One region of the Parageobacillus galactosidasius genome, then DNA from elsewhere that is predicted to be linked to it. Evidence: predicted binding sites of a transcription regulator. Region 1 holds the regulator's gene; each other region holds the start of a gene.
What was found. The regulator Rex, encoded in region 1, represses fermentation and respiration genes when NADH is low (regulators of the CRP and FNR family bind a similar motif). The targets are predictions, from matches to a motif close to TTGTGAAATATTTCACAA.
Positions count from the first base shown of each region.

Region 1 (7,497 bases):
AAGCAGAAGGAACGACTGGAAACTGCGGAAAAATAATAGCGTCTGCAACGCCTTCTTTACCATTCGCTTACTTCAGATCCATCTCTTATTTGCTTCCCCCGAGTGGACGCTCAGTTACCGGACAAGCGGCAACTCGGGGATGTATTCATGCAACCGATCGGTCGAAAAGACGTTTACATTCCAAAAGAAGACCTCTCTATGCAAATACTGTAGACTCCGTTTCTTCTCTTCCCTCTATCCAAAAAGAAAAGGAACACCGGGATCACTCCCAGTGTTCCTTGTTTTTTATAGGGATTACATCATTCCGCCCATGTCAGGCATGCCTGCGTTGCCGCCTTTGTTTTCTTCTGGTTTGTCAGCGACAACTGCTTCTGTTGTTAAGAACATAGCGGCAACAGAAGCTGCGTTTTGAAGTGCGGAACGAGTTACTTTCGTTGGGTCTACGATACCAGCTTCAATCATGTCTACCCATTCACCAGTAGCCGCGTTGAAGCCGATGCCAGGTTTTTCTGTTTTTAAGCGTTCAACAATGACAGAGCCTTCCAAACCAGCGTTTTGCGCGATTTGGCGAACTGGCTCTTCAATTGCGCGAAGAACGATTTTCACACCAGTTGCTTCATCGCCTTCTGCTTCAATCGCAGCAACTTTGTTGTATACGTTCATTAATGCTGTACCACCGCCGGCTACGATACCTTCTTCCACAGCGGCACGAGTAGAGTTGAGCGCGTCTTCGATGCGTAATTTGCGTTCTTTCAATTCTGTTTCTGTAGCTGCACCAACTTTGATTACCGCTACGCCGCCAGCTAATTTTGCTAGACGTTCTTGTAATTTTTCACGATCGAATTCAGAAGTTGTTTCTTCTAATTGAGCACGAATTTGGTTGATGCGGGCTTTAATGCGGTCAGAATCGCCAGCGCCTTCTACGATTGTTGTATTTTCTTTTGTTACAACAACTTTTGAAGCGCGGCCAAGTGATGCGATTGTTGTAGATTTTAAGTCACGTCCTAGTTCTTCGGAGATAACTTCACCGCCAGTTAAGATTGCGATGTCTTCAAGCATTGCTTTACGACGATCACCGAAGCCAGGAGCTTTTACCGCTACAGCAGTGAATGTACCGCGAAGTTTGTTTACTACTAATGTTGCAAGCGCTTCGCCTTCGATATCTTCTGCGATGATTAATAATGGTTTGCCTTGTTGAACAACTTGTTCTAAGATAGGCAAGATGTCTTGGATGTTAGAGATTTTTTTGTCTGTGATTAAGATATATGGATTTTCAAGCACTGCTTCCATTTTTTCTGTATCTGTGATCATGTATGGAGATACATAACCACGGTCAAATTGCATACCTTCCACAACATCTAATTCTGTTGTGAAGCCTTTTGATTCTTCTAATGTGATAACACCGTCGTTACCAACACGTTCCATTGCTTCTGCGATTAATTGGCCAACTTCTTCGTCAGCTGCAGAGATAGCCGCAACTTGAGCAATCGATTCTTTTCCTTTGATTGGTTTGGAGATTGCTTTTAATTCTTCTACTGCCACAGCAACCGCTTTTTCAATACCTTTACGGATGCCCATTGGGTTTGCGCCAGCTGTAACGTTTTTCAATCCTTCGCGGATCATTGCTTGCGCTAAAACTGTTGCCGTTGTTGTACCGTCCCCAGCAACATCGTTTGTTTTGCTTGCAACTTCAGCGACAAGCTTCGCACCCATGTTTTCAAATGGATCTTCTAATTCGATTTCTTTCGCGATTGTTACACCGTCGTTTGTAATTAATGGAGAACCGAATTTTTTCTCTAATACGACGTTACGGCCTTTTGGACCTAACGTTACTTTTACCGCATCAGCTAATTTGTCCACACCACGTAACATCGCACGACGAGCTTCTTCGCTGAATTTAATTTCTTTTGCCATACCCCGTTACCTCCTTATGAAATAGAATCGTTAAGTATTTTGTTAAATATTATTTTTGCATATCTATGTTATCAATGCTATATTAACCAATAACAGCTAAAATATCGCTTTCACGTAAAATTAAGTATTCTTTGCCATCATATTTTACTTCTGTACCAGCATATTTCGAGAAGATAATACGATCGCCAACTTCTACTTCTGGAGCTACACGTTCACCGCTGTCAAGCACGCGACCTTTACCAACAGCAACAACTCTGCCTTCTTGTGGCTTTTCTTTCGCAGTGTCTGGCAATACGATGCCGCTTGCAGTTTTTTCTTCTGTTTCAATCACTTCAATGACAACGCGATCACCTAATGGCTTTAACACGGAAAACAACCTCCTTGATAATAATTTTCGCCGTTCTTATTAGCACTCGTCTTAACTGAGTGCTAACACACTTATAATATTAATGAACTTCTCTTTTTTTTGCAAGTGGGAAACACCAAAAAATAATATGTTTTTTCTCGTTTCCTGCCCTTTTTAATTATTTCACATTTCCACAAACCTAAACAACAATCCATTCTTTTTTTGTCATTTTTTATAGAAGATGTGCTACAATACGGGAAGTATCACTATATTATTTTATCGGCAAAGGGGTAAGTTTCATTGAAACGACGCTACTGGTATGTCATTATTACGTATGTCATCATGCAGCTATCAGGTATTGCAGGGGTCCCATTGTTGCATTTTCTCGGTGTTGGAAAACACGCAAAAAATGACTTTGTGGCAACAGAGATCGCCTCTGGCTATTGGGCGGTTATCAGCTTTTCCATCGCCTTTCTCATCATTCTCTTTTTCTTGCGTGAAGATATAAAACAGCGGCACACCCGTTATAGCGTTCCGTTATCTGCGGCATGGATGTGGGCCATTGGCGGCGTCTTTTTAGCCTTGTTTGCCCAAAGCATTGCCGCCAATATTGAATGGCGCTTGCTCGGCATCGAGCCCGGTTCAGAAAATACAAAACGAATTGTCGAGATTATTCGAGTCACCCCATTATTGATGGTCGTTACTTCTATCATCGGACCGATTTTAGAAGAAATTATTTTTCGCAAAATTATTTTCGGAACACTATATCAAAAATATAATTTCTTCATTTCCGCACTAGTTAGTTCTCTTTTATTTGCGGTTGTCCATATGGAGTTCGAACACCTGCTGCTGTATGCGACAATGGGATTTACCTTCGCGTTTCTTTACGCGAAAACAAAGCGTATTTTCGTTCCGATTTTTGCCCACGTCACTATGAATACGTTCGTCGTATTAATACAAACGATATTTGCGGATGAGATAGAAAAAATGATGCGTCAAACAGAACAGATACAACTCATTATTGGAGGCTTTTAGTACGATGAAAAGGTCACCATTACAATTCGCTTTTTTCTATTTTCTTATGGGCATCTTATTCACTTACTTGTCGATTCAAAGTGCGGATGAAACCATTTGGAATTTTTTCACGATCGTTCTTGCGATAATAGCTACGCTTGATTTTGGAACTGCGATACGTCTGTTAGTACTTTACTTTAAAAAATGAACCTCCCGCCGCATTCACGGGAGGTTTTCTTGTTCCGTCTGCGCCAATAGCGCTTTGCGATAAGCTATTTTCGAAATCCAAATGCTCACTTCATATAAAATCGAAAGCGGAATCATAACAATGACTTGTGACAGCACATCTGGCGGCGTAATGACCGCCGCTAAAATCAATAATGCTAAATAAGCATATTTGCGCACCTTGATTAATAACATCGGTGTAATCAAGCCAAGCCTTGTTAAAAACATCACAACTACCGGCAGCTGAAATACAATTCCAAATGGCAAGATCAGATGAAGCAAAAATTCAAAGTATTCATTAATCCCTATCACCTGATGAATGCCGAGACGGGACGCTAAATTTTGCATAAAACGAACGACGAAAGGAAATAAGATGAAATACGCAAAACTAATGCCAGCTAAAAAGAGAAAGATCGAAATCGGAATGTAGCTTAACGTGACTCTTCGTTCCTTTTCATACAGCCCAGGACTGACAAACGCCCAAATTTGATAAAGCAGAACTGGCGCGGTAAGAACAAACGCAAGAACAAACGCAAATTGAACATAAATTTTTATTGGATCTGTTAAACGAAAGGCGTTCATCGTTAATTCCTTCGCTTCGTCCGTTCGCTGCAAATATAAAATGACGGGCTCCACGAAAAAGAAACTAGCAATAAGGGCAATGACAAAAAACACAAGAACAATAATAAGTCGCTTTCGTAATTCTCCCAGGTGTTCGTACACCGACATTTCTTTATCGTCCATACTTCAATCATCCTAACAAATCATAATTGGTCTGGTTTTTTTTCATCCTCGTCTGTTAATCCTTTAGTGGCATCCTTAAATTCCCGCAGCGATTGACCGAGCGATTTGCCCAGCTCCGGAAGTTTTTTCGTTCCAAACAATAATAAAATAACAAGCACAATTAACAAATATTTCACTTTTCATTCTCTCCTTTATCGGCCGGATAATTTTTTAAGAAATAGACTAATGATTGCAATTCAACCGCTAAATCAATATGATGGACACGAATATGTTTCGGTACGTTCAATCGAGCGGGTGTAAAGTTTAAAATTCCTTTAATCCCTTTTTGAACGAGACGGTCCGTAATCCATTGAGCGGCAGGAGCCGGTACGGTCAAAATCGCAACAGGAATTCCTTCGTGAAGGCGATTTTCCAATTCATCCAAATGATATACTGGCACACCGCCAACTTCTTTTCCTACTTTCTTTTGATCGACATCAAATGCCATCACAATTTTTGTATTATTATTTTTTGTAAAATTATAATTTAAAAACGCTGTCCCTAAGTTCCCGACTCCAAATAACGCCACTTCGGTAATTTCATCTTGATCAAGCGTCTTGCGAAAAAAAGATAATAAATAATTGACATTATATCCGTATCCTTTTTTGCCAAGCGCACCGAAATAGGAAAAATCACGGCGAATGGTCGCGGGATCAACTTTTACTGCCTCACTTAATTCCGCAGAAGAAACTCGTTGTTTTCCTGAAGCATGTAAATTTTTCAAAAAGCGGTAATATAGTGGCAAACGTTTTGCAGTTGCTTGCGGAATTTTTGGTTGTTCATTGTTCATTCGCAAATCCCCCAACACTACTGTTTTCTCGTTGATAATGGCCTGATTTCCCACCTGATTTTTCCACTAAATAGGTTGGGCCAATCACCATCCCTTTGTCTAGCGCCTTACACATATCATACACGGTCAGTGCACAAACAGAAGCAGCCGTCAGCGCTTCCATCTCCACACCTGTACTTCCTTTTGTTTTTACCGTTACGGTGATCAGTAATTGGTAAAGCGCTTTTTCTTCCTCGACATGCCATGCAAATTGGATGTCGACACCTTTTAACATAAGAGGGTGGCACATTGGAATTAAATCAGACGTTTTTTTTGCGGCCATAATGCCGGCTACTTGCGCAACAGCAAGCACATCCCCTTTTTCAATCATGCGATTTGTCATTTTCTCGTAAATTTCTTTATTTACGGTCACGCTCGTTTGTGCTACCGCTACTCGAATGGTATCCTCTTTTTCCGTAATATCGACCATTTTTGCACGGCCTTGTTCATTAAAATGCGTAAATGATGACACACATATCTCCCCCATTTATAAACTATACACTATTTTTAGACATCTGTCTTTTATCGTTTTGTTTTATTGCGATAAGAAAACAAATTACGCTACACTATTATTGTTAAACGAGAGGTGAACAACAATGATTATTTTACAAGTCAATCAACTAACAAAATATTTCGGTGCTGACCTTATTTTATCGAATATAAAATTAGAAATACAATCCAAAGATAGAATTGCGCTCGTCGGAAGAAACGGAGCAGGAAAATCGACACTATTAAAAATTATTGCTGGTGAGATGTCTTACGATAGTGGAGAAATCATCAAACCAAAAGAAGTATCGATCGGATATCTTGCTCAAGATAGCGGTCTACACTCCTCTTTATCCATTTGGGAAGAAATGATGACAGTATTTGCTCCTCTAAAAACAATAGAAAAACAACTTCGCCAGATGGAGCTGCAAATGGGAGACCCTGATCTAATCGCCGATTCTTCCCGCTATGAAAAATTATTAAAAGATTATGATGCATTGCAAGAACGCTATAAAGAACAAGGCGGTTATCAATACGAAGCGGATATTCGTTCGATTTTACACGGCTTACAATTTGCGAAATATGACTATATGACGACTCCCGTTCAATCGTTAAGCGGCGGACAACGAACTCGTCTGGCGCTTGGAAAACTGCTTTTAATGAAGCCTGATTTGCTTATTTTGGACGAACCGACAAACCATTTAGACCTTGAAACATTAACATGGCTCGAACAATACTTGCAAACATATCCTGGCGCTATTCTTATCGTATCCCACGACCGCTACTTTCTCGATAAAGTTGTCACCCAAGTATATGAGCTGTCACGGACAACATTGAAACGATACACAGGAAATTACAGCCGTTACTTAGAACAAAAAGCAGCCGAATATGAACGAGAACGAAAACTGTATGAAAAACAACAAGAAGAAATCGCAAAACTCCAAGACTTTATTCAACGCAATATTGCCCGTGCCTCCACAACAAGACGTGCGCAAAGCCGGAGAAAACAGTTAGAAAAAATGGAGAGAATGGAAAAACCAGCAGGAGACGAAAAAGTTGCTTCCTTTTCTTTTGACATCGAACGGCAAAGCGGAAATGACGTATTAATCGCTGAAGATGTCGCAGTCGGATATGATGAGAACAAGCCGCTCATTCGCAACATTCGTTTCCGCATCACGCGCGGTGAAAGCATCGCCTTGGTCGGACCGAACGGAATCGGAAAGTCAACGTTGTTAAAAGCGATTGTAAACAAACTTCCGCTGCAATCAGGACATTTCCGTTACGGTTCGAACGTGCAAATCGGCTATTACGACCAAAACCAGGCTGATTTGTCCTCGAATAAGCGCGTGCTCGATGAACTTTGGGATGAATACCCTGACAAAACGGAAAAAGAAATCCGCACCGTGCTCGGAAGCTTCTTATTCTCTGGAGACGATGTATTAAAACCTGTATCGGCCTTAAGCGGCGGTGAAAAAGCGAGACTGGCGCTTGCCAAACTAATGATGCAAAAAGCCAATTTCCTTATTTTAGACGAACCGACAAACCATCTTGATTTAGACAGTAAAGAAGTGCTCGAAAACGCCTTAATCGAATATCCCGGAACTATTTTATTCGTTTCTCACGACCGCTATTTTATTAATCGAATTGCCACGAAAGTATATGAGCTTTCTAGTGACGGAATTACCGAGTATTTAGGCGATTATGACTACTATGTCGCAAAAAAGGCGGAAATGCTGGAGCTAGAACGTCTCGCTTCCGAGAAACAAACAGGCCGTTCTCATGAAGAGGCATCATCGAAACTTAGCTACGAACAGGAAAAAGAGGCGAAAAAACTAGAACGACAGCGCAAGCGGCGCATTGAAGAAATTGAAACAGAAATTAGCGAATTAGAACAGCAAAT
Region 1 covers NZ_NDYL01000001.1:272,845-280,341, reverse strand. Annotated here, with positions in the region: gene B9L23_RS01605 (cation:proton antiporter) at 1-36, shown strand, start outside; gene groL (chaperonin GroEL) at 295-1,914, opposite strand; gene groES (co-chaperone GroES) at 1,997-2,281, opposite strand; gene B9L23_RS01590 (CPBP family intramembrane glutamic endopeptidase) at 2,561-3,295, shown strand; gene B9L23_RS01585 (YdiK family protein) at 3,300-3,482, shown strand; gene tatC (twin-arginine translocase subunit TatC) at 3,497-4,243, opposite strand; gene B9L23_RS01575 (twin-arginine translocase TatA/TatE family subunit) at 4,264-4,419, opposite strand; gene B9L23_RS01570 (redox-sensing transcriptional repressor Rex) at 4,416-5,072, opposite strand; gene moaC (cyclic pyranopterin monophosphate synthase MoaC) at 5,062-5,583, opposite strand; gene B9L23_RS01560 (ABC-F family ATP-binding cassette domain-containing protein) at 5,708-7,497, shown strand, end outside.

Region 2 (7,497 bases), 540 kb from region 1:
TCCCTTTGAAAGGGATTTGATATTTTATAAGACCAAATCACCACGCGATTTGTTTTTTTTATTTTTGTTGAAATATCAATATTTTTTGACGAAATCCTTTTTAAGGATTTTGGTATTTTATGTTAAACTAAATATATAGATTAATCAGAAAATTAACAAGAGTAAAATGAACCCATAAGGGGGGAGTGTATGAAAAAGTTTTTAATTACATTATTAATATTAATTGCGTTAGGCATTGGGGGTTATTTTGTTATTGGACTATTTAGTGCTAAACCACCTTTACCAACCATAACTGTTGGAGAAAAAAAGGTAGAAGTGACACAAGGTTCGTATTGTTGGAATGGATTACTTAATTCTGTTTGTATTGATACAAGTTCTCCGCCAGAACTCATTAAAAATCAAGAACTAAAACCTGTGGTTATACCATCAAATTCCCAATTGAAAATAGAATTCAAAGACGAGCCTAAAGAAAATACATTAGTAGTAAATAGATGGCTTACAAATGAAAAAACAGAAAATGTTCCAATAAATGATAATGTGATACTATTACCAAAAGAAAAAGGTGTATATGTGTATGATGTTTCAGCAAGATGGGAAAAGGGAGATTCAAGTTATGCCTTCGTAATTGAAGTGCGGTAGTAACCTTTTAGTAACAGTCTTAATTGAACAAGTCAATATAATTTTAGTTTAAAACGCTTGGAATAAGCCCAAGCGTTTTAATATGCCTTTTACTTTGTTAAATGTGGTTCGAATTTTGTGCTAATTACGCTGTTATTTGTACTGTTTTTTGATTTTGTACTTCTGAACCGAACCCGTTAGTTTTCATCTCTCCTTTTTAATGTTGTGTGATGCACATCACTTATCTTTTTCTATAATCCTTTACAATAGATGAAGAAGCTCTCTTGTAGCGGCATGCCGTTTCTCGTTTGGCAGAACGGGAAACGGTTAGTGTCCGCTTGTTTCTGTACCGTCATCTTCACCGGTCTCCGTTACTTTTAATATCGCTACGGCTCCTTTTTGCGCGTGGTTGAATTGGTGCGTAACGATCGGATACGTTCCCGGGCGTGTGACGGTAAATTCAACGACCGCGCCGCCGCTAGCCGGAAGCATCACTGTCTGCAAACCTTTTAGATGGTTGTTTGGATTACCGTCGATATACACATCATCCAAAACGGTTCCAACGACATGGAATGAGCTGACTTCGTTCGGACCAACGTTAAGGATGTAAATTCTAACTTTGTCGCCGACTTTGGCAACGAGCGGCTTCTCTTTTAGCGTAAATGTATCTCCGTTCGTATTTCGATCGCCTGCTTTTAACGCTTTTGCCGAAAAAACAACATAGCTTGGTACCCCGTTTTGGAAATCATCCATGTCATTATACTTGTACCACTCGTTTTGGATTAAGACAAATTCGCGGTCCACTTCTTTATCGGTCGGATAGCCGTTTTTCGGCTTGACGATAATCATCCCATGCATGCCGTTGGCGATATGGGCGAGCACCGGCTTCGTGCCGCAATGGTACATAAATACGCCTGGGTTGTTCGCTGGGTACGTAAACGTTCCCGACTTATTCGGCATGACGTCGGCAAAATCTTTCGACGGCGAAGCGTGGACGGCGTGGAAATCCATGCTATGGGGCAGCGATGGGTCCATATTTTTTAACGTAAAATGGAGCGTATCTCCTTCATTGACGACAATGAGCGGTCCAGGTGCTTGACCGTTGAACGTCCATGCTTTATAGATTTTTCCTTTATCGATTTCGATGTCAGTTACTTGTGCAGTCATCTCGATTTTGACATCATGCGGACCGATGCGTTCCATTTTCAATGGAACCGGTTTTTGGTTAAGATCTTTATGGGCAGCGATGACGTTTGAACTTGCGTGATGCTCTATCTTTACCGTTTCTTTCGTCGCCTCTTTCTCCCCGGCACCTTCGTTTCCACAGGCCGCTAGTAACGCTGCCGTCGCTGCTACCGCCATGAATGTGTGAAGTTTGCCTGCCATGTTCCTCCCTCCATTTTTATCAATCCTTACACTTTAAGAATAGTGCGTTCTGTTTCTCATCCTAGTGATTCGTATCACGTATCATGGCCGATGTTTGAATAGTTTGTGAATTGTTGAACAATGTTATATATTAACGTTAGAAATCATTTCGGTAGGGAAAATGATGGATTGAACGATATACGTTTTACTTAAAAACATGCAAATAATCAGAAATCAAAGCTCCATATTAAAAAAAGCAGATCGCTTGAAACGACCTGCTTTTTGTTACGGTGCATATGGTTTTGTCACTTTGCCCACTTTTTTTCCGAAGACGACGCGGTTAAGCAGGAAGCAAACGAGGGCAAACAAGCTGAGAAGAAGAAAGCCGAGCACGTAAGAACCAGTAGCATCTTTCACTATTCCCAGCAAAATCGGTGGGAAAAAGCCGCCAAGTCCGCCCCATGCGCCGACGATGCCGGTGACAGCACCTGTTTCTGCAGGGAATAGCTGCGGAACAAGCTTAAAGACCGCACCGTTTCCTAATCCGGACATAATGGCAATAAACAAGCATGCGACTGTCATCACAACAATATTTTCCATTCCAAATACAATGGCAAGCGCTCCAATCGTAATTCCAGCATAAACGAAATTCAATACCCGTTCGGCACCGATTTTATCGCCGAGGTTTCCGCCAATCGGTCTCGCAAGTGTCGCAATAATGGTAAATCCAGCAGCGCGAAGCCCGGCATCCACCGGAGTTAAACCATATAAATCAATGAGCAGCGATGGCAAATAAATGCCGAATGCAACAAATGCACCAAATGTAACGAAATAAAAGAGAGATAACGTCCACGTATGTTTATACTTCAACACCGATAACGAATCAAGCATCGTTTTTTGCTGCTTAGGCTTTGGCATATCCGGAGTAAAGAACCAAACAAGAAGGAGCATGATGACAACTGGGATAATCATTCCCCAAAACGCCCATTTCACTCCAAACGCTGCCGCGATCGAAGGAACCAAAAAGCTTGCCACCGCTGTTCCAATATTCCCCATCGCGTTAATGCCGAGTGCTGTTCCTTGTTTTTCTGGCGGTGTTAAGCGCGATACGAACGTAACAGAAATGGCAAACGACGTCCCTGCCATTCCGATAAAGAACGCCCAAAACATTAACATTGCATATGAATCAGCAAAACCCGCTCCTATTAATGGAATAATTATGAACAATAGCAACAACGAAAATAATCGTCTGCCGCCAAATCGATCCGTCCAAATCCCGAGCGGAATGCGCATAATGGAACCAAGCAAAACTGGAATCGCAACTAAAATGCTTTTTTGTGTCGATGTTAGTCCGTACATTTCTTGGAATGTATTCGCCAACGGAGAAAATACAGCCCATACAGCAAACGCAAACGTCATCGCCAACGTTGTAATCGGCAAAAGGGCTTTTTGCTTATTCATCACGAAAATCCTCCTTTTTGTTCACAGCCATATAACTAAATTCACCTGCTTTTGAGTACATCATACGCAAATGAAAAAAAAATATTTGTGAAGTTTATCACATTTTTTTATAGTGTCACATAATTGTAAAAAGTTGATTTCCATCTTTATCGTGTCCTGTTTATTTTAATGTCTAGAAAATTATTTCAGTGAACTCGTAAATAAAAAACTGGCTCCCTAATAAAAGAGAGCCAGTTACCACTGTGATTAAGATAAATGTTTTTCTTTTTGTCGCAATGCTTTTGGAATGTATACGCAATACGGTTCGCTTTCTAAGTAATCACCCGTAACTGCATACGCCCGCGAGCGCGATCCGCCGCAAACGTAGCGGAATTCGCATACGCCGCATTTTCCTTTATATTTATCAGGATTGCGCAAATCTCGGAAAATCGGAGAATTTCGATAAATTTCCGCGAGCGGCGTTTCCCGGACATTTCCTGCTTTCACCGGGAGCAACCCGCTCGGATATACGTCACCGATATGAGAAATAAAAACAAATCCATTGCCATCATTGACCCCTTTTGGCGCACGGCCAAGACCATCGACTTGTCCAGTTAATCCCTTCATCAACACGTCTTCATAGTTAATTTCATCGCCCGAGATTTGTTTTTCTCGCATTTTCGCCTGCAACACGACACGGCGGTAATGCTGCCCTGCTGTCGTTTTTATGTCAAACGGGACGCGCTTGCTCGTTTCATAAAGCCAACGAAACACTTTTTCATGTTCCACCGGCGAAATCATATCTGACTCTTTTCCGCGTCCTGTCGGCACAAGGAAAAAGACGCTCCAAAGCACACATTTTAGTTTTTCAACCAACTCTGCCATTTCATCAAGCACATGGACGTTATATCGGGAGATGACGGTATTAATTTGCACTGGAATATCAAGTTCATGTAAATATTCAATCGCTTTTATAGTCAAATCAAACGAACCGGATGTCCCACGAAAACGATCATGAATTTCCGCGTTTGGCCCATCTAAACTAAACGCCCAACGAGAAAGGCCAACTTCCTTCGCTTTCCGAATCGCTTCCTTTGTCACGTTCGGCGTCGCACTTGGCGTCATTGAAACATGAAGTCCTTTGTCAATCGCATATTTGGCAAGATCATATACATCTGGGCGCATGAGCGGGTCCCCGCCAGTAAACACGAGAAGCGGCTGATCCATCTCATATATATCATCAATTAACTTTTTCCCTTCTTCGAATGTCAATTCGCGCGGATCGCGGTGATATTGCGCTTCCGCTCGGCAATGAACACATTTTAACTGACATGCCCTTGTTAGTTCCCAAATCACAATAAACGGATTTTCGTTAAAGTCCCTCACTACTATCCCCCTCCTTGTTCTCATTGTACTGCATTGGAGAGGACACTAATGTGATAAATATCACAAAGTGACTTATGTCACAATATCGTCAAACTCATTCGGCGTGTTTACATTGCGAAAGACGATCTCATCTTCCCAAAAATCTTGCTCGTTCACATAGTGGACATGGCAATGGCGAAAAAGCGATTTCATCCTATTATCTTGTGCCTGTAGAAGTTTTTCGATCTGCTTGCATGTTCGCCGATGATATATGCCAACTAATGGCTGAATTCGGCCGAAATGCGCACAGATAATCGCATCAAACTTCTCGTTCGCATATTTAGCAAGTTTTGCCGCTGCTTCTGGACGCATATACGGCATATCGCACGGAAGCACAAATATCCATTCCGCCTCGCATTCTTTCATGACCGTATAAATTCCGGCAAGCGGCCCTTGGCCACGATACCGTTCATCGTCCATAATCACTTTTTCCGCCGTCTTTTGTCGAAAACAGTCTATTAGCGAAGGATGGCTAACAATATAAATATCCTCTACTACTGCGCGTAACGTTTCCACAGCAATTTCAAAAAAATATTTTCCGTTAAATTTGGCAAACGCTTTCGGGCTGCCAAAACGCCGCGACTGCCCGCCGGCAAGAACCACTCCTGCCATTTTGTTCATTCATTTTTCCCCTTTCACCAAAATCTTTGTTTTACTGTACCATGGAAGCAACAAAAAAAAAAGATTCCCATCATTCTTTCGGGAATCTTTTTTAGCATTCATGTTTATTTTTTGCCGATTGCGACTCGCCAAATTTCTGGTCCTTCTTCCAAGTACTCCCAAGTAAATTGATCTGGACGTTCCATCATAAACTGATAATGCAGCGGACGCGGATCATGGTCATTCGTTAATTCCATCACTTCACCTGGTTTTAAGCTATCGAATAAGCGAAAGATCGCAGGGTGTCTTTCTCTCGGCTCATAGTCAGGTGCATGAATTTTTGCGGCAAATTGATTCATACTTATTGCCTCCTTTATAGTATAATTAATTATGTATACATCATAATCATTTCTGTCGTTTGTCGTAGTGACGAATATCACAATTGATGGATGAAAATTCTCAATGCCTGTGAAAGGAGAAATGATGATTGGAAGAGCTTGTTGGCTTTTGTTCGCAGTGCGGCAAACCGATACATTGTTTTCATGGTTTCTTAAACGGCGTCATTTGCGACGAAAAAGAAACATTATACTGTTTTCAATGTCACGAGAAAAAAGAAAAAATGCAGAAAACCTAACAATAAACAAAATAGAAAGCGCTATCATAGAAAGATAAAAAGAATCACAGCTATTTGTGCTGTGATTCTTTTTTGTTTATTCTTCTTTTGTCAGATCGGCGACCGGAAGCGCTTCTCCCTCGCCGTGTGTCGGTTTACGCAAATGGAATAGCGCTTTTACGCTGAACCCCATAATCACGATGACACCAATTAAGAAAATCGTATCTGGAACAGCACGGATCAGATTCAAGTTTTGCACAATATCTTGTTGTAAAAACTCTGGAGAGCGAGATGCCCAATAGCCTTTTTCAAAAGCTTCTTTAATTTGCAGAATGCCGACTGGCAACAACGTCACTGCAATCATCCCTGCAAGCCCGATATTGAGCATCCAGCATGCAAATTTTAATAATTTATCGTTCCATGCTTCCGGTTTCACGATATTGCGCAATGAGTAAAGCAGCACGGCAATACCGAACATTCCGTAAACACCCATCATCGATCCATGGCCGTGGGCTGGTGTTAAAAATTGCCCGTGTTCAAAGTAGCTGACTGCCGGCAAGTTGATAAGGAATCCAAGCACACCCGCGCCGACTAAGTTCCAAATTGCCGTAGCAATTAAGAACCAGAATGTCGATTTATAAGGGAAGTTAACCCCGCCGTCGCGCATCATTTTATACTGTTCATATGCTTCTAAAATCAGCAATGTAAGCGGAATGACTTCGAGTGCTGAGAAGACGGCGCCAAGCGCGATCCATATTTCCGCCGAACCGTTGTAATAATAGTGGTGGCCGATACCGATGACCCCGCTGCCAAGCAAAATCGTAAATTGGAAATATAATGCTCTTACTGTAGATTTTTTTGTAACAAGTCTCAATTGCACTAACAAAAAGCCGATAACAACAACCGCAAACACTTCGAAAATTCCTTCTACCCACAAATGGATAATCCACCAGCGCCAGAAATCTGCCATTGTAAAGTTCGTGTCTGGCTTAATAAAGAACGCAAAGATGTAAAAGAACGGCACCGCAATTGCAGAATAGAACAATAAGTGAATTAGTCCGCCTTTATCACTTTCCCGCTTTAATCCGCTCTTAATGCCGCGGAAGACGATAAACAGCCAAATAAGCATACCTACTACTAAGATAATTTGCCAAATGCGTCCAAGCTCAAGATATTCCCAACCTTGATGGCCGAGCAAGAACCAGTTGTTTCCTAAATATCCGTTTACTCCAAGCCATTGGCCGATCATGCTGCCGCCGACAAGAACGACAAGCGCCCAGAACAAAATGTCAACAAGAAGCCCTTGTTTTTTCGGTTCATGTCCGCCGACAAGCGGTGCGATAAAAATCCCCATACCTAACCATGATGTTGCAATCCAAAAAATTGCTAGTTGTAAATGGTAACCTTTTGCAATGTTAAACGGCAGTAAATCGTGA
Region 2 covers NZ_NDYL01000001.1:808,029-815,525, reverse strand. Annotated here, with positions in the region: gene B9L23_RS20875 (hypothetical protein) at 1-9, shown strand, start outside; gene B9L23_RS04345 (hypothetical protein) at 190-639, shown strand; gene B9L23_RS04340 (multicopper oxidase domain-containing protein) at 946-2,004, opposite strand; gene B9L23_RS04335 (MFS transporter) at 2,269-3,444, opposite strand; gene B9L23_RS04330 (TIGR04053 family radical SAM/SPASM domain-containing protein) at 3,691-4,809, opposite strand; gene B9L23_RS04325 (molybdenum cofactor guanylyltransferase) at 4,882-5,469, opposite strand; gene B9L23_RS04320 (DUF2249 domain-containing protein) at 5,574-5,807, opposite strand; gene B9L23_RS04315 (nitric-oxide reductase large subunit) at 6,159-7,497, opposite strand, start outside.
Region 2: B9L23_RS04320 (DUF2249 domain-containing protein) is a predicted target of Rex. The motif match lies at 5,873-5,890, and genes of this name have one in related genera.

Region 3 (7,497 bases), on a different contig from region 1:
AGCATTGACGACCCGCTTTTTGCAAAAATGTATGAGTTGCTAAAAACAGTATTTCCAGAAGAAGAAGTGCTCGAGTTTGAGCTGTGGAAAGAACCGCTCCAAGACCAGAATTTGCGCGTCTGTGTCGCCATACTAGACGATAATGTCGTCGGTGCGACCGAATACCGCTACTACCCGGACATGAACGTCGCGATGACGGACTTTACAATCATCGGTAAAGAAGGGCTTGGCATCGGCCGCTTTTTAATGGAACACCGCGAGAAAGATTTGCTAGGGATGGCCGCCAAGCACGGCAACGAGCTATTGGGCATGTTTGCGGAAATTTACGACCCTTATCGCGTGCAAGATCATTCGTTCGGCGGCATTAAACCGATGGACCCTTACGTCCGCCGCGAAGTGTTGTCCCATATCGGCTACCGCAAGCTTAACTTTCCGTACGTCCACCCTTCGTGGAAAAATGATGGGGAAGCGGTATCCGCCCTTGATTTTTGCTTCCTATCTTATAGCCATAAGGGAGACACGCTGCCGGCCGATCTCATCGTCCGCTTTCTTCAGACGTACTATGCGATTTTGCCAAACAAATCAGACGCCTGGCATGACATGATAGAAAACTTAAAAACGAAAACGGAAGTGGAATTGCTGCCGATTTAACGAAAAAAACCCGGATGCGACAACACGTCCGGGTTTTTTTCTTATAACGATGCTTTGAAACGGTCAAACTGCTCAGCAATTTTACCTTCCGGCGCCTTTGTTAACAAGCTGACGATCACAATCGCCGCCAAACTCGCAGCGAAGCCTGGAATCATTTCATAAAGCAAGCTTTTTAAATACGCTGATTGCGTCCAGAGAATAACGGTCATTGCTCCTGCAACCATGCCGGCAAGCGCACCCCATTTCGTCATGCGCCGCCAGAACAGACTTAATAAAATGACGGGACCGAACGAAGCGCCAAAACCTGCCCACGCATAGCCGACCAAGTTTAAAATCGTGTCGTTTTTCGTATACGCCAACGCCGACGCTACTAACGCTACAATGAGCACGGAAAGCCGGCCGACGAAAACTAATTCTTTATCCGAAGCCGAACGGCGGAATAATACTTTATATAAATCTTCCGTTAAGGAACTTGACGTCACCAGAAGCTGCGAAGAAATCGTGCTCATAATCGCCGCTAAAATCGCCGAAAGCAAAAATCCGGTAATGAGCGGATGAAATAAAATTTCTCCGAGCTTGACAAAGACGGTCTCCGGATCTCCAAGCTTCGGACCGTGCTCAGAAAAATAGGCGATTCCAAATAACCCTGTCAACATCGCGCCGACAACGGAGAAAATCATCCACCCCATTCCAATGCGGCGGGCATTTTTCATTTCCTTGACCGATGAAATCGCCATAAAACGGACAATAATGTGCGGTTGTCCGAAATAACCGAGACCCCACGCAAACAGCGAAATAATACCGAGGAAGCTAGTTCCTTTCCATAAATCGAGCAAATTAGGGTCAATGTTTTTAATGGTAGTAAACGTATCGCCGACACCGCCCGTATGGAAAAGCGTTACGGCCGGGACAAGAATAAGAGCAATAAACATAATCGTTCCTTGCACAAAATCGGTCCAACTAACAGCCAAAAATCCTCCAAACAATGTATACGCAACAACGACACCAGCAACAATCCATAGCCCTGTATGATAACTTGTGCCAAATGAGTTTTGAAACAGCACCGCTCCAGATACAAGACCAGAAGATACATAAAAGGTAAAGAAAATCATAATAACAAGACCGGAAATTAACCGAAGCAGCTTCGATGTATCGCCGAATCTATTTTCCAAAAATTCCGGAATCGTAATCGAATCATTTGCTACTTCCGTATATACACGCAAACGAGGCGCAACATATAACCAGTTCGCATATGCTCCGAGCGTAAGCCCAATAACAATCCATGATGCACTTAATCCTTGCGCATACATTGCTCCTGGAAGCCCCATCAACAGCCAACCGCTCATATCGGAAGCCCCCGCACTGAGCGCTGTGACCGCAGGGCCTAACGTCCTTCCCCCAAGCATATAATCGGAAAGGTTGGACGTACGTTTATAAGCCCAATACCCAATAAGAAGCATCCCAATCATATACACTGCGACAGAAATCAATACCAAGGCATTCTCCCCTTTCCTTTGTTGCCTTCTCTATCATCATAACGAAAGAATATTATTTTTACAATAATAATTATAATTTTCCAATTGTTTAGAACATAAATATATTATAAGGTTTTCCAAAAAACAAAACGAATATTCAATTAATTTATAATATAAAAATAAACCAACCCACTTCTGCTACATTATTTTATAAAAATGAATATTCATTTGTTTCAAGAATATTATAAATTGAAATTCAACTAATAGAATATAATAGTGAGGAGGTTTATTAATACGATCGCTGTAGTGCTTGCGTCGCTTACAGCGTTGGCTGCATGTGGTGGAAAATCTGCGGAACCGAGTTCTTCTTCCTCTTCGGGAAAAGAGGAAACAAAGAAAAAATTATCGTCGGAACAGACGCTGCGTTTGCACCGTTTGAGTACATGGATAAAGGGGAAATCGTCGGTTTTGACGTTGACTTGTTAGATGCGGTTATGAAAGAAGCTGGCATCGACTATGAACTGAAAAATATCGGCTGGGATCCGCTCTTTGCCGCATTGCAAAGCAAAGAAATCGATATGGCGATCTCCGGCATCACGATCAATGATAAGCGGAAACAAACATACGATTTCTCCATTCCTTATTTTGAATCCACCTATATGATTATGGTGAAAGAAAATAGTCCAATCAAAAATGCGCTTGACTTAAAAGGAAAAACGATCGGCGTCCAAAACGGCACCACGGGACAAGCAGCAGTAGAAAAATTGCTTGGAAAAGAAAATAAAAACATTAAAAAATTCGAAAACACGGTTGTGGCGATTATGGACTTATTAAACGGCGGCGTCGAGGCGGTCGTTACGGACAACGCGGTGGCAAGCGAGTATGTGAAAAACAATCCGGATAAAAAAATCAAAACCATCGCCGATCCAGAACATTTCGAGTCTGAGTTTTACGGGCTGATGTTCCCGAAAGGAAGCGACTTGAAGCCAAAAGTGGACGAAGCGACAAGGTTTTTTACGGACCACAACAGCAAAAAGCTGGTCTTCGCCATGCTGCTTCCATCCGCAAACAAAAAAGAATCCTTCCCTCGCATTTAGGGAAGGCTAAACAGAACGACCCAGCTGCTTTGCCAGCCGTTCGCGAATGCGCGGATTTAACGTTTGCCACATCCATTTTTCAAATAGCTCCTTTTTTTCTTGAAATGGTAAATAGTAGCGCTCGCCTGCTTGTTGGCGCGCTCTCTCGGTTACATCGTATAACGCAAGCGCTGCCGCCACTGATATATTAAAACTTTGGACAAACCCATACATTGGAATCATAAACGTCGCATCAGCGGCACGAATCGCCTCTTGCGACACACCGCTATGCTCGTTGCCAAATAGAAGCGCCGTCGGCCGCGACACATCGATGTCGCCAAGGCGAAGCGTTCCTTCGCCGAGATAGCTGGCATACACTTGATACCCTTTTGCTTGCAGCTCTTTAATCGTCGTTACAATATCCGGTTTTTGCTGCAGCGTCAGCCATTTATCGGCATGTCGCGTCACAAGCGGGTTCGGCTGAAACGGCGTTTTTCCAGTGACGACATACACATCCTGCACGCCAAACGCTTCCGCTGTCCGCAACACCGCCGCTTGGTTATGCGGATCGTCGACTGCTTCAGTCAATACCGTAATATAACGCGTCCGCTTTTGAAGTACATCATACATCCGCTTTAACCGTTCCGGTAAAATCATTTCCCAAATAAGACGCGTTTCTTCCGTCAACACCCCTTCTTTTTGCAGCTGTTCAATGAACGCTTTTGCTTCTTGCTCGTTCATTGCCATCACCTTCGTTTCTTCTAATAATCTACCTAGAACGAATCTCATTGTACAAAATTTTGACAATGCGAGCAAACACAACAAGCCGAAAAACTTCTTAATAAATCCATACATTCCCATTTTTTTATTGCCTATCATGAACCATAATACATATTACAAAGCAAATGATATATTTATTAGAATATTATTAATTTTATTTAAATAACAAAGATACCACTTATTTCATATATAAATACATTTACAAATATTTATCCAGCATATACTATATTAAATGTAAACGCTTTAAAAAATTTTTTAAAATAATTTATTTTTTATTTGCTTTTTACAAAATTGTCCCGATCGATAGGAGGAAACGATTATGCAAACTCCAAAAAATGAACAAAAATTACATCGTGGATTAGAGGAAAGACATATTTCTCTTATGTCTCTTGGGGCAGCGATTGGGGTCGGGCTATTTCTTGGCTCTGCATCTTCCATCAAATTAGCGGGACCGGCGATTTTGATTGCTTATGCGGTAAGCGGCGCGATTATGTTCTTTATTATGCGCGCACTCGGCGAAATGGCCGTGGAAAACCCGGTTGCCGGTTCATTCAGCCGCTACGCGCATGACTATTTAGGACCGCTTGCTGGTTATTTAACCGGGTGGAACTATTGGTTTTTATGGGTAGTTACTTGCATCGCGGAAATCACCGCTGCCGGCATTTATATGCAATTTTGGTTCCCTGATACGCCAAGATGGATATGGGCGCTAGCCGCTTTAATAATGATGACATTAATCAATTTCCTCGCTGTCAAGGCGTACGGGGAATTAGAATTTTGGTTTGCGCTTATTAAAATTGTCACCATTGTATTTATGATCATCGTTGGCTTGGGCATGATTCTGTTCGGAATCGGCAATGGCGGAGTCGCCACAGGCATCAGCAACCTTTGGGAACATGGCGGATTTCTCCCGAACGGCTTTACCGGTGTGTTAATGTCTTTGCAAATGGTGATGTTCGCCTACTTAGGAATTGAAATGCTCGGCGTTACGGCCGGCGAAGTGAAAAATCCGGAAAAATCGCTGACCAAAGCGGTCAATAGCGTATTTTGGCGCATTTTAATTTTCTACGTGGGCGCATTATTTGTCATCATGTCCATTTACCCTTGGAACGAAATCGGCGAAAAAGGAAGCCCGTTTGTCTTAACATTTGAAAAAATCGGCATTCACGCCGCTGCGGGAATCATCAACTTTGTCGTTTTAACGGCTGCGTTGTCTTCCTGCAACAGTGGAATTTTCAGCACAAGCCGCATGCTCTTCAACTTGGCTGAGCAAAAAGAAGCACCGCCTTCCTTCGCTAAACTGACAAAGCGCGGAATTCCAGGCGTCGCCCTCATCGTCACGGCGTTAGCGATGTTAGTCGGTGTGTATTTAAACTACGTTTCCGAAAAAGTATTCCAATGGGTCACAAGTGTCGCGACATTTGGCGCGATTTGGACATGGGCGATTATTTTGCTTTCGCAATTGCACTTCCGTAAACGCTTAAGCCCAGAAAAGCAAAAACAATTAAAGTATAAAATGCCGCTTTATCCTTATAGCTCTTATATCGCTCTCGCCTTTTTAGTCGGAGTTACCGGTTTAATGGCATATTTCCCTGACACACGAATCGCACTTATCATTGGACCAGCCTGGCTCATCTTGCTCGTTGTCGTCTATTATGCAAAAGGCATGCATAAGCGCCATGCCTACCCTTCTGATAAAAAACAAGTTAGCTAAACAACCGTCTCCATCCCTTTTATAGGGATGGAGATGTTTATTTTTTTACATCCTTCTCCATGTTCATTGATGATCCTTTCTCCCTTCCCCCTGTTACATACCAACACCATCATTCATTTAATATTGTTCAATATTTCACAAACTATTCAATAATAGATTGTTCTAGGCGTCAATAAATATAGTATTGTATAGTTGAAATCTGTTATATATATTTTTTTGATCTGTTATAGTTACAGGCGATTGGGAGGGGATCTGTTATGAAACAAGCTACTGCTGTATTAGACCCGTGGCGAAATTTTAAAGGGTCAAAATGGAAAAAGTCCATTGACGTCCGTGACTTTATTTTAAACAACGTCACCGTTTACTATGGGGATGAGTCATTTCTAGAAGGGCCTACAGAAGCGACGAAGAAACTATGGGAACAAGTGATGGAATTGTCGAAACAAGAACGCGAAAAAGGCGGCGTTCTCGATATGGATACATCCATTGTTTCCACCATCACTTCCCACAGACCGGGTTATTTAAACAAAGACTTGGAAAAAATTGTTGGTTTTCAAACAGATAAACCGTTTAAGCGCGCATTAATGCCGTTCGGAGGCATCCGCATGGCGCAACAATCATGCGAAGCATACGGCTACAAAGTAAGCGACGAAGTGAAAAAAATTTTTACCGAATACCGAAAAACCCATAACCAAGGTGTATTTGACGTTTACACCGAAGAGATGAAATTAGCGCGCAAAGCGGGAATTATCACAGGCCTTCCAGACGCATATGGACGCGGCCGCATTATTGGCGACTATCGCCGCGTGGCGTTATACGGTGTCGATCGTCTGATTGAAGAAAAACAAAAGGATTTGAAAAACACTGGCGCAAGAACGATGACGGAAGACATTATCCGCCTTCGCGAGGAAATTGCTGAACAAATTCGCGCGTTAAACGAATTGAAACAAATGGCATTAAGCTACGGTTACGACATTTCCGAACCAGCGCAAAACGCACACGAAGCATTCCAATGGCTCTATTTCGCTTATCTTGCCGCTATTAAAGAACAAAACGGCGCAGCGATGAGCTTAGGCCGCGTGTCCACCTTCTTAGACATTTATATCGAACGCGACCTACAAGAAGGTGCGCTAACAGAAAAAGAAGCGCAGGAACTTGTCGACCATTTTGTGATGAAATTGCGCCTTGTCAAATTCGCCAGAACACCGGAATATAACGAACTATTCAGCGGCGACCCGACATGGGTAACAGAATCGATCGGCGGAATGGCGATCGATGGTCGTCCGTTAGTCACGAAAAACTCGTTCCGCTTCCTTCATACGTTGGATAACTTAGGACCTGCGCCAGAGCCAAACTTAACGGTACTTTGGTCGAAACAATTGCCGGAAGCGTTCAAAGAATATTGCGCGAAAATGTCGATAAAAACAAGCTCGATTCAATATGAAAACGACGACTTAATGCGCGTGGAATTCGGCGATGACTATGGAATTGCTTGCTGCGTATCGCCAATGAGAATTGGCAAGCAAATGCAATTTTTCGGAGCGCGCGCCAACCTTGCGAAAGCATTGTTATATGCGATTAATGGCGGCGTTGATGAAAAATTAAAAATACAAGTTGGTCCTGAGTTTGCGCCAATTACATCCGAATATTTAGATTACGATGAAGTCATGCGTAAGTTTGATCATGTACTTGAATGGCTTGCGGAACTTTATATTAATACACTCAATGTCATTCATTACATGCACGATAAATATTGTTATGAACGCATTGAAATGGCGCTTCATGATTCGCATATTTTACG
Region 3 covers NZ_NDYL01000002.1:1,942,308-1,949,804, forward strand. Annotated here, with positions in the region: gene B9L23_RS19390 (GNAT family acetyltransferase) at 1-651, shown strand, start outside; gene putP (sodium/proline symporter PutP) at 693-2,147, opposite strand; partial or broken gene B9L23_RS19400 (basic amino acid ABC transporter substrate-binding protein) at 2,397-3,136, shown strand; gene B9L23_RS19405 (TrmH family RNA methyltransferase) at 3,230-3,943, opposite strand; gene B9L23_RS19410 (amino acid permease) at 4,302-5,696, shown strand; gene pflB (formate C-acetyltransferase) at 5,954-7,497, shown strand, end outside.
Region 3: pflB (formate C-acetyltransferase) is a predicted target of Rex. The motif match lies at 5,820-5,837, and genes of this name have one in related genera.